2 linked regions of the Cytobacillus sp. IB215665 genome follow. The protein of the gene in region 1 interacts with the protein of each later gene in a pairwise test. Links are inferred from orthologs where the notes say so. Each region holds a gene or a part of one and is shown on either strand. Other genes may lie near its edges.

Evidence for each region. The genes of interacting proteins can lie anywhere in the genome.
Region 2: the proteins of topA (region 1) and SLH52_RS01425 interact in binary tests that used the Escherichia coli proteins (3 or more experiments, as listed by UniProt). The link is inferred for Cytobacillus sp. IB215665 from one-to-one orthologs.

Annotation. Positions count from the first base shown.
Region 1 is NZ_JAXBME010000004.1:288,905-294,739, forward strand. Bases 1,279-4,248 are described here. They hold topA (type I DNA topoisomerase), read left to right. Parts: upstream 1,279-1,710; coding sequence 1,711-3,786; downstream 3,787-4,248. Other genes in these bases: dprA (DNA-processing protein DprA), read left to right, coding at 1,279-1,534; trmFO (FADH(2)-oxidizing methylenetetrahydrofolate--tRNA-(uracil(54)-C(5))-methyltransferase TrmFO), read left to right, coding at 3,871-4,248. Also shown: sucD (succinate--CoA ligase subunit alpha), read left to right, coding at 1-589; more of dprA, read left to right, coding at 653-1,278; more of trmFO, read left to right, coding at 4,249-5,178; tyrosine recombinase XerC, read left to right, coding at 5,245-5,835. UniProt on the Escherichia coli protein: Releases the supercoiling and torsional tension of DNA, which is introduced during the DNA replication and transcription, by transiently cleaving and rejoining one strand of the DNA duplex.
Region 2 is NZ_JAXBME010000001.1:348,917-353,592, reverse strand. The notes cover bases 689-3,531. They hold SLH52_RS01425 (YigZ family protein), read left to right. Parts: upstream 689-1,712; coding sequence 1,713-2,351; downstream 2,352-3,531. Other genes in these bases: SLH52_RS01420 (LCP family protein), read left to right, coding at 2,383-3,390; SLH52_RS01430 (sensor histidine kinase), read right to left, coding at 689-1,005. In the rest of the region: more of SLH52_RS01430, read right to left, coding at 1-688; SLH52_RS01415 (LCP family protein), read left to right, coding at 3,734-4,676.

The sequences.
Region 1 (5,835 bases):
GGTAAAGGTTAAGAAGTATATGGAAGGTAAAAAGACCCGTTTAGTTGGGCCAAATTGTCCAGGGGTTATTACTCCTGAGGAGTGTAAGATCGGTATTATGCCTGGTTACATTCATACAAAAGGGCATGTAGGTGTAGTGTCTCGTTCAGGAACATTAACCTATGAAGCAGTACATCAGCTATCACAAGCTGGAATTGGTCAATCTACTGCAGTAGGGATTGGTGGAGACCCTGTGAATGGGACGGATTTTATCGATGCTCTCAAGGCATTTAATGAAGATCCAGACACATATGCTGTAATTATGATCGGAGAAATCGGTGGTACAGCCGAAGAAGATGCTGCATTATGGGTGAAGGAAAATATGACAAAACCTGTAGTCGGATTTATCGGTGGGAGAACAGCACCTCCAGGAAAACGTATGGGACATGCTGGTGCCATTATTTCTGGTGGAAAAGGGACTGCTGATGAAAAAATTAAAGTGATGAACGAGTGTGGAATTCAAGTTGCTGATACTCCAGCAGTAATGGGAGAAACTTTAATTTCTACCCTTAAGGAAAAAGGCATTTACGAAAAATGTAAAACTCATTAATCTATAAATAAATAGTCCCATACCACTCGGTTTGGGGCTATTTAATCTGAAAGGAAGGAGCTAATGGACACTTTTCGCAACAGATTAATACATCTACATCATTGTCGTGGCATCGGATGGAGGTCAATAAAAAACCTCTTAACTTACGATCCGAATTTAACAAAAATCTATCAATCTTCTTTTACAGATCTTCGACCGCATCTCCCAATCTCCACTACTCAACTGAAAAATCTCATGAAAGATTTGCATTCTTCTAACATCCAAAGTATGCTAAATAAGTATAGTGATTACAATATTCACATAGTTACAATATTTGACGATGAATATCCAAACATGCTAAAACAAATATATGATCCCCCTTGGGTAATCTACGCCAAAGGAGATATTCGATTACTTTCAGATCATAAATGTCTTAGTGTTGTTGGGGCGAGATCCCCTTCTCCGTATGGTTTGAGAAGTTTAGAAAGGGTCATTTTACCTTTAATTCAGTCGGGGTGGACCATTATTAGTGGCTTAGCAAAAGGTATTGACTCTAAAGCACATGAGTTAACTTTATTACACAACGGAAAAACAATCGCTGTAATTGCAGGTGGTTTTCAATATATTTATCCAAAAGAGAATGCAAAACTTGCAAATATGATAAGTAAGGAAAATTTACTATTATCAGAATACCCGCCCTTCGTAAGGCCTGAACGTTGGCAATTTCCTATGAGAAATAGAATTATCAGCGGTTTATCGTTTGGTACAGTTATTATAGAAGCAAGAGAATCGAGTGGTTCGCTCATTACAGCTGATCAAGCCTTAGAGCAAGGAAGAGAGGTATTTGCTATACCAGGATCAATTTTTGCTGAGCATTCAATTGGAACGAATAAGCTCATTCAACAAGGGGCAAAGCTCGTTATGTCGAGCAACGATATTGAAGCTGAAATTATATCACAAATATAATGTTTGTTAACTTTTTTGAGAGTAGTGTTTGACAAACTGTATGTGAATATTTAATAATAGTGAAGATTTTATAAATCAGAAAAAATTATATTAATATTGAGAGTTGAGAATATAGATAGGCCATTTGTGAACGCCTAGAGAATTATTATCATTACCCTCTTGAGGAGGACATTTGAATGTCAGATTATCTTGTTATTGTGGAATCGCCTGCTAAGGCTAAGACGATTGAACGATATTTAGGAAAAAAATATAAAGTAAAAGCTTCCATGGGACATATTAGAGACTTACCAAAAAGTCAAATGGGTGTCGATATAGACAAAAACTTTGAGCCAAAGTATATTACGATAAGAGGTAAAGGGCCAGTTTTAAAGGAATTAAAAAATGCCGCAAAAAAAGCAAAAAAGATTTACTTAGCGGCTGACCCCGATCGTGAAGGAGAAGCGATCGCTTGGCATCTTGCTCATAGCCTAGCAATCGATGTTAATTCAAACTGCCGGGTCGTATTTAATGAAATAACGAAGGATGCGATTAAAGAGTCATTTAAGCATCCTCGTGCGATAAACATGGATTTAGTCGATGCCCAACAAGCTCGAAGAGTACTTGACAGATTAGTAGGGTATAATATTAGTCCTTTATTGTGGAAAAAAGTAAAAAAAGGCTTAAGTGCTGGGAGAGTACAGTCAGTAGCACTCAGATTAATCATTGATCGTGAAAAAGAAATTGAAGAATTTACTCCAGAAGAATATTGGTCAATAAAATCCGATTTTGTTAAAGGCAAAAAACAGTTTGAAGCTTCCTTTCATAGTATGGATGGGGACAAATTAGAGTTAAAATCAGAAGACGATGTAAAGAGTGTGCTTAGTAAAATAAACGGGAATGAATTTCTAGTAAATAACGTGACAAGAAAGGAACGAAAACGTAATCCAGCGCTGTCATTTACGACATCATCATTACAACAAGAAGCTGCGCGAAAGCTAAATTTCCGTGCAAAAAAAACAATGATGCTTGCACAGCAACTCTATGAAGGGATTGAGCTTGGTAAGGGTGGTACAGTCGGTCTCATTACATACATGCGTACTGACTCAACAAGGATTTCTGATACTGCTCAAAATGAAGCTGCTGCTTACATAGAAGATAAATATGGAACAGAATTTTTATCCGAGGATAAACGCAACAAAAAAAAGAAAGCTAATACTCAAGACGCACATGAAGCAATTAGACCAACTGCTACACAACGGGACCCAGCTTCAATCAAACAGTATTTAAGTAGAGATCAATTTCGTTTATACAAGCTTATTTGGGAACGGTTCGTTGCAAGTCAAATGGCTCCAGCAACGATGGATACGATGACTGTTGCGCTAGAAAATGAAGGTGTGATGTTTAAAGCACATGGTTCAAAAGTAAAGTTCCCAGGGTTTATGAAAGTGTACGTTGAGAGTACAGATGATCAAGTAGAAGAAAAAAATCATATGTTACCTGATCTGCAAAAGGGTGATACAGTTATTTCAAAGGACCTAGAGCCAAAGCAGCACTTTACACAACCACCGCCGAGATATACAGAAGCAAGGCTAGTAAAGACGCTTGAAGAGTTAGGTATTGGAAGACCATCAACGTATGCGCCTACTTTAGACACTATTCAAAGGCGTGGTTATGTTGCGCTAGAAAATAAGCGGTTCACTCCAACTGAATTAGGTGAAATAGTATTGGACCTCATAGTTGAATTCTTCCCAGATATTATTGATGTAGAATTTACAGCTAATATGGAACAAAACCTTGACGAAATTGAAGTTGGAGATGTTGAATGGATTTCAATTATTGATCAATTTTATCAAGACTTTGAAAAGCATTTAACAAAAGCAGAGAAAGAAATGGAGAAAGTGGAGATTAAGGATGAACCTGCAGGTGTTGATTGTGAGCTTTGTGGGAATCCAATGGTCATAAAGATGGGAAGATACGGTAAGTTCATGGCCTGCTCAAATTTCCCTGATTGTCGTAACACGAAGCCGATCGTAAAAGAAATAGGTGTTCAATGTCCAAAATGTAATAAAGGGAGTATTGTTGAACGCAAAAGTAAAAAGAAAAGAGTATTTTATGGGTGTAACTTGTACCCAGAATGCGATTTCGTTTCTTGGGATAAACCGATTGCACGTATGTGTCCTAAATGTGACCACATGCTTGTTGAGAAAAAACTGAAAAAAGGTATGCAAGTTCAATGTGTAAATTGTGACTATAAAGAAGAGCAACAGAAGTAACCATAAAGGTGAGCTAACTTGACGCTCACCTCTTTTAGATAGCAAAAAAACTGAGAAAGTTAATGCAATAATGGAGGAAAAAGAATGACTACTAAAGCTATAAACGTAATTGGTGCAGGGCTTGCTGGAAGTGAAGCAGCTTGGCAAATTGCTAAGCGTGGTTTTCAGGTGAATTTATATGAAATGAGACCTGTTAAACAAACTCCTGCACACCATACAGATAAATTTGCTGAACTAGTTTGTAGTAACTCTCTGAGAGGAAACAGCTTAACAAATGCTGTAGGTGTACTTAAAGAAGAGATGCGTATGTTAGATTCAGTTATTATTAAAGCAGCGGACGAATGTGCTGTGCCAGCAGGTGGAGCGTTAGCTGTTGACCGCCACGAATTTGCGGGCAAAGTAACAGATTATGTAAAAAATCACCCGAATGTTAAAGTTTTTAACGAGGAAATTACTGCTATAGATGATGCTCCTACAGTTATCGCAACTGGACCTTTGACATCAAAGGCATTATCTAACAACATAAAAGAGCTAACAGGTCAGGATTATTTTTATTTTTATGATGCTGCTGCACCGATTATTGACAAAGAAAGTATTAATATGGACAAGGCTTATTTAAAATCTCGCTATGATAAAGGTGAAGCTGATTATATTAACTGTCCTATGAACGAAGAGGAATTTAATACATTTTACGAAGCTTTAATTAATGCAGAAGTAGTTCCACTAAAAGAATTTGAGAAGGAAATTTATTTTGAAGGCTGTATGCCAATTGAGGTTATGGCACAACGTGGTCACAAAACAATGCTATTTGGCCCGTTAAAGCCCGTTGGTTTAGAAGACCCACGTACAGGAAAAAGACCGCATGCTGTTGTTCAGCTTAGACAAGATGATGCAGCAGGAACGTTATACAATATAGTGGGCTTTCAAACGCATTTAAAGTGGGGAGCACAAAAAGAAGTGTTACGACTTATTCCTGGTTTAGAAAATGCTGAGATCGTTAGGTATGGAGTGATGCACCGAAACACATTTATTAATTCACCTCACCTACTTAAGCCGACATACGAATTCCATAATAAGCCAAATTTGTTTTTTGCAGGCCAAATGACTGGGGTAGAAGGATATGTTGAATCTGCTGCTTCAGGTTTGGTAGCCGGAATTAATGCATCCAGATCAGTGGATGGAAAGAGCTTGTTAGTATTTCCTGAAGAAACAGCGATAGGAAGTATGGCTAAGTATATTACAACAACAAATGAAAAAAACTTTCAGCCAATGAATGCGAATTTTGGCTTGTTTCCTGACCTAGGTGTAAGGATAAAGAATAAAAAAGAACGCTATGAACGCTATGCAAATCGTGCGTTAGAAACAATTCAGAATTTTATAAAAAATGTATAGAAATTGTTTGCAAGGGGCTACTAAAGTATGTTACTATTTAGTAGCCCTTGCGAGGTGTATGCCGAATTGAAAAATGTGAACAAACAATTACAATTATTTATTGAATATTTACAAATTGAAAAAAACTATTCAGAATATACCATTATGCATTATAAAAATGATATCTTGCATTTTCTTCAGTTTATGAATCAACAGGCGATTGATAAGCTTTTGGATGTTTCATATGCTGATGTTCGCATCTATTTGACTGAACTACATAGCAAGAAATATGCAAGAAAGTCTATCGCAAGAAAGGTTTCGTGCCTGCGTAGCTTTTTCGCCTTTTTGTTAAGAGAAGAATTAGTGAACGAAAATCCCTTTTCCATCGTTGCTTTGCCGAAGCAGGAACAAAGGATACCGCAATTTTTATATGAAGAAGAGCTAGAACAATTATTTGCTGTCAGTGATATTACAACGCCTTTAGGGCTGCGTAATCAAGCAATACTAGAATTGTTGTATGCTACTGGTATTCGTGTTAGTGAGTGCTGTAATATTCAAATACAAGACTTAGATTTTTCAATTGGTACAGTATTAGTTACTGGAAAAGGAAATAAACAACGATACGTGCCATTTGGTAGCTTTGCTCATGAATCAATAGAAAAATACATTTCTGAAGGT
Region 2 (4,676 bases), on another replicon or contig:
AATATTAAAGCCTTTGCCGTCATCTTTAATGATCAGTATAACATCTTTTGCTCTAATCTCAATTTTCACTTGAATTTTAGTTGGTTCCGCGTGCTTTATCGCATTTTGAACAGATTCTTGTGCTAGACGAAAGAGCGCGACTTCTAAACGAGTTGGTAGTCTGTTATCTTTGCCAATACTAGTAAATACAATCTTTGCATTATTATTATACTCTTCGACTGTTGATAAGTATTTTTTAAGGGTAGGTACTAATCCTAAATCGTCAAGAGCCATAGGTCGTAGGTCATAAATAATTCTTCTAACCTCATAAAGAGTTGAGCGAACCATTATTCGCAAGTCGCGAATCTCCTTTAATGCTTCCTCGCCTCCACGTTCGTGATACAAGCGATCTATTAACTCGGATCTCATCATGACATTTGCAAGCATTTGAGCTGGTCCATCATGAATTTCACGTGATAACCGTTTCCGCTCTTCCTCCTGCCCTTCGATGATCCTTAATCCGAAATCTTGCTTTTGGATGGCGTCTTCTAAAATTTCACCTACTTGACGAAAATCACTATGTAAATAATGTAGAACAACAGTAATTTGCCCTATAAGGTGATCGGCTCGTTCAATCGTTTCTCTTAAGTTTAATATTCTTCTCTCTAGATCATCACGACGATCTCTAAGCTGCTTTTCACGTTCACGAATCATGGAAAGGTTCATCTGTAACGCATGTGCTTGTTCGTAGGCCTCACGAACCTGACTTTCACTATACTTCTCGAAATGCTTACTTACCTCAACTAAGCGTTGTCTTGCGAACTTTTCATGTGTGTCTAACTTGTCTCCATCTTCAATCACTTCGTTTACAAGAACACGCGTATTAGATAATTCTTCGACTAATTTTTCATACTCCGTTCTAGATTGCTCACTTATTCGAAAAATTTCGCCTTTACTATTATCGACAGTTTCAATCATTCTTTCTAGTATTTTGTCTAGTGCTTTGGTGTCAATTTTCTTTGTCATTGTGCCTCCTTGTCAAATAATATAAGTAGGGATGACCTATATTTTGCCATGGGATGTAATTAGCATGGTCTTTTTGTTTCTTATGCAAACTCATTCATAGAGCTTGAGCAATGGGTAGGTGGAACGTATACGCCACTGATTGAAAAGTCCCATTGTTGAAGTAGGGGTCAACGAAGCAATCAACTTGTAACCTCATACTCTCGTCCGATAAGTAAACCACCACATTTACTTTTCAGGACTTTTGATCATTAAATTAGCAATTTATGTATACACAATGTCAAATTGTGTTGTAAAAGGCCTCTTACTTCCCATTATATCATGGAGTAAACAAGTATATTGTCCCATTTAACAAACGACAACATTCGCTTTTTTTGGCTACATTTCTTAATAAAATTTATACAAATTGGAAAATGTATAGTAAAATATTCCTGTTCACCAATTATTTGATATGCTGTTTTTCTTTGCATGAATTGGACACAGTTATTTGCTGTGAAATTGTTGTCGTTTTATAATGAATATAGTGGCTTGTTGACGAAAGCGCTACATAAAATCAGGCTCTTTATTAAAATAATGTTACTAAATGGGGCTGTCAATCTTTGGAGTAGAGGATAACCGTAAGCGCTAGTTTGAAACAACATTAATGCGAAAATAGCCTAAAATTAATATATAAGTTAGCATGAGAAGGCATAATCAGGAGGGTTTTCAGTTTGTTACAAAAGTATTATACCGTAAAGGGAAATGGAGAACATGAAATTACGATTCAAAAATCCCGCTTTATCTGTCACGTAAAGCGAGTAACCGATGATGGAGAAGCGCAACAATATATACAAGATATTAAGAAGCAGCATTGGAATGCTTCTCATAATTGTTCTGCATACTTAATTGGTGAAAGAGATCAGATTCAAAAAGCAAACGATGATGGCGAGCCTAGTGGCACAGCAGGTGTACCGATGCTTGAAGTGCTGAAGAAGAAGGGCCTAAAAGATACCGTCGTCGTTGTCACTCGTTATTTTGGTGGAATTAAGCTTGGTGCAGGGGGACTTGTTAGAGCTTATGGAAAAGCAGTATCGGAGGGGCTTCAAGCGACGGGTATTGTCGAAAGAACGCTGATGCGTGTTATGCACACTAAAATTGATTATAATTGGCTTGGCAAGCTTGAAAATGAGTTGCGGTCTTCAATATACAAGCTAAAGGAAATTCACTATTTAGAAGATGTTGATATTGAGGTATATGTAGAAGAAGATCAAAAGCAACAATTTATAGAATGGATGACAGATTTAACGAATGGTAAAGCTGTCATCTCTGAGGGCATAAGCACATATTTAGAGGAGACCGTTATAATATGAGCAATCATACGAAACGAAGAAGGGTGAGGGAATGAAAGACAATCAGGACAATAAATCTGAAAAGGTTAAACCAAAACGACGTAAAAGACTTATTTATTTCATCATTCCAGTGCTCATTATCATCATAGCTGCCACTGCTTATGGTGCAAATTTATATATAAAAGCTCAAAACGCATTCGAAAATTCACGAGATGTTCCAACTAATGAGGATACATCTACTCCACCAGTACAAGAAACGGATATAAAGAAAAAAGATAACTTTTCGTTGTTAATTATGGGCATAGAGAATAGTGAAACGAGGGTGGATGCAAATAATGTAGATGCATTACTTCTTGCTACATTTAATGAAGAAAAAAAATCTGTGAAGCTTTTACACATCCCACGTGATTCCTATGTATATATTCCATATAAGGATAGGAAAGACAAAATCACACATTCTCATAATGGCGGCACTCAAGCAACGATTGAAACTGTTTCACAGCTTCTTGATCTACCGATTGACCGTTATATTAAATTAGATTTTAATGCATTTGTTGCCATTGTTGACGCACTTGGTGGTATTGAAGTTGATGTCCCTATCACATTTTCTGAACAAGATAGTCAGGATCGACTTAATAGCATTTATATAGAAAAAGGCCTGCAAACATTAACTGGTGAGGAAGCACTTGCCTTAGCACGAGTAAGGAAGCTTGATAATGATTTTGAACGTGGTAAACGTCAACAGCTTATTATTGAGGCGATTATTGATAAAGCCGCTTCACTCGGTTCAATTACGAAATATGGGACGATGATTGAAGCACTTGGAGACAACTTAAAGCATAATTTTACTACTTTTTCTGAAATCACTTCATTATACAAATATGCCTCGTCTAATCTTACGATCGAGACACTTCAGCTACAAGGGTACGATTCAACAGCTGGAGCAGCATATATTTTTGAATTAGATGAAGCTTATTTAGAAGAAGTAAAAAAAGAACTGCAGGATCATCTAGAAGACAATGAGTCTCCTAGCAGCGATAGCTCGGATAACGACCAATGATTTATTTCAACGTTCAAACCATATCCTAAATATTGGATATTAGAACCAACCACTAACATGTTATACTAAATATAGTGGCTTACGTTTTGGGCAACCAGTCGGAACAACATATAGCCACTAACAGCACCTAGAAGTATGACATGTTAGTTGGCTATGAATAATATTAGCTTTACATGTTACTAATTTTCCCCATTTACGAGACTTTAAAAAAAAGGTACAATGGAAGCTGTTATACTTTTTTTGAAATCAACAGTAGCCACGATTATTTTATATAGTGGCTCTTTTTCTAGACTTTGTTTGTGCCCATTCGAACAATCTTTATAACTTAAAGGAGTAGAATGCTATGAATAATGATAGACGCTATCTTAAGTTAAAGCATCGCAAAAAGAAGCGAAGAAGAATAATATATCTTTTTACTATCCCATTATTAGTGATTATATTAGGCGTATCAACATACGGTTCAATTTTATTAAACCAAGCACAATCAGCTGCTAATGAGGCCAATGAAGAATTAGTCAGAGGCGAAAAATCAGAAAAACGCGAAGAAGTCGTACACCCAAAAGCAGATAATATTTCAATTCTATTTATGGGTGTAGATGATAGTGAAGCAAGAGGTAGTGGTAATAGTAGAACAGATGCTTTATTACTAGCTACATTTAACGAGGAAGAAAAGTCTGTAAAACTATTAAGTATTCCGAGAGATTCATATGTTTATATCCCTTCAGTAGGATATAATGACAAAATAAATCATGCACATGCTTTCGGTGGAACTGACGGTGCGGTTGAAACAGTCGAGAACTTACTTGATATTCCAGTTGATTACTTTGTAAAATTAAATTTCAACGCATTCGTTGATTTAGTTGACGCACTTGATGGTATTGAAGTCGATGTTCCAATTACGTTTTCTGAGCAAGACAGTCAAGATCGTAAAGGTGCAATTTATCTTGAACAAGGGCTACAAACACTTAACGGTGAAGAAGCACTTGCTTTAGCTCGAACGAGAAAAATTGACTCTGACTTAAAGCGCGGTGAACGCCAGCAGCTCGTAATGAAAGCAATTGCTGAAAAAGCAGCTTCATTAGGTTCAGTTACAAAATATAGTGCAATCATCGAAGCACTTGGTAATAACATTAAAACAAACTTAACCTTTGACGAGATGATTTCTTTCTATGATTATGCGACATCAAGCTTTACAATTGATAATCTCCAATTACAAGGTAGTAATGCAATGATTGACGGTATTTATTATTATGATCTAGATGATCAGCAATTAGAAAATATTAAGC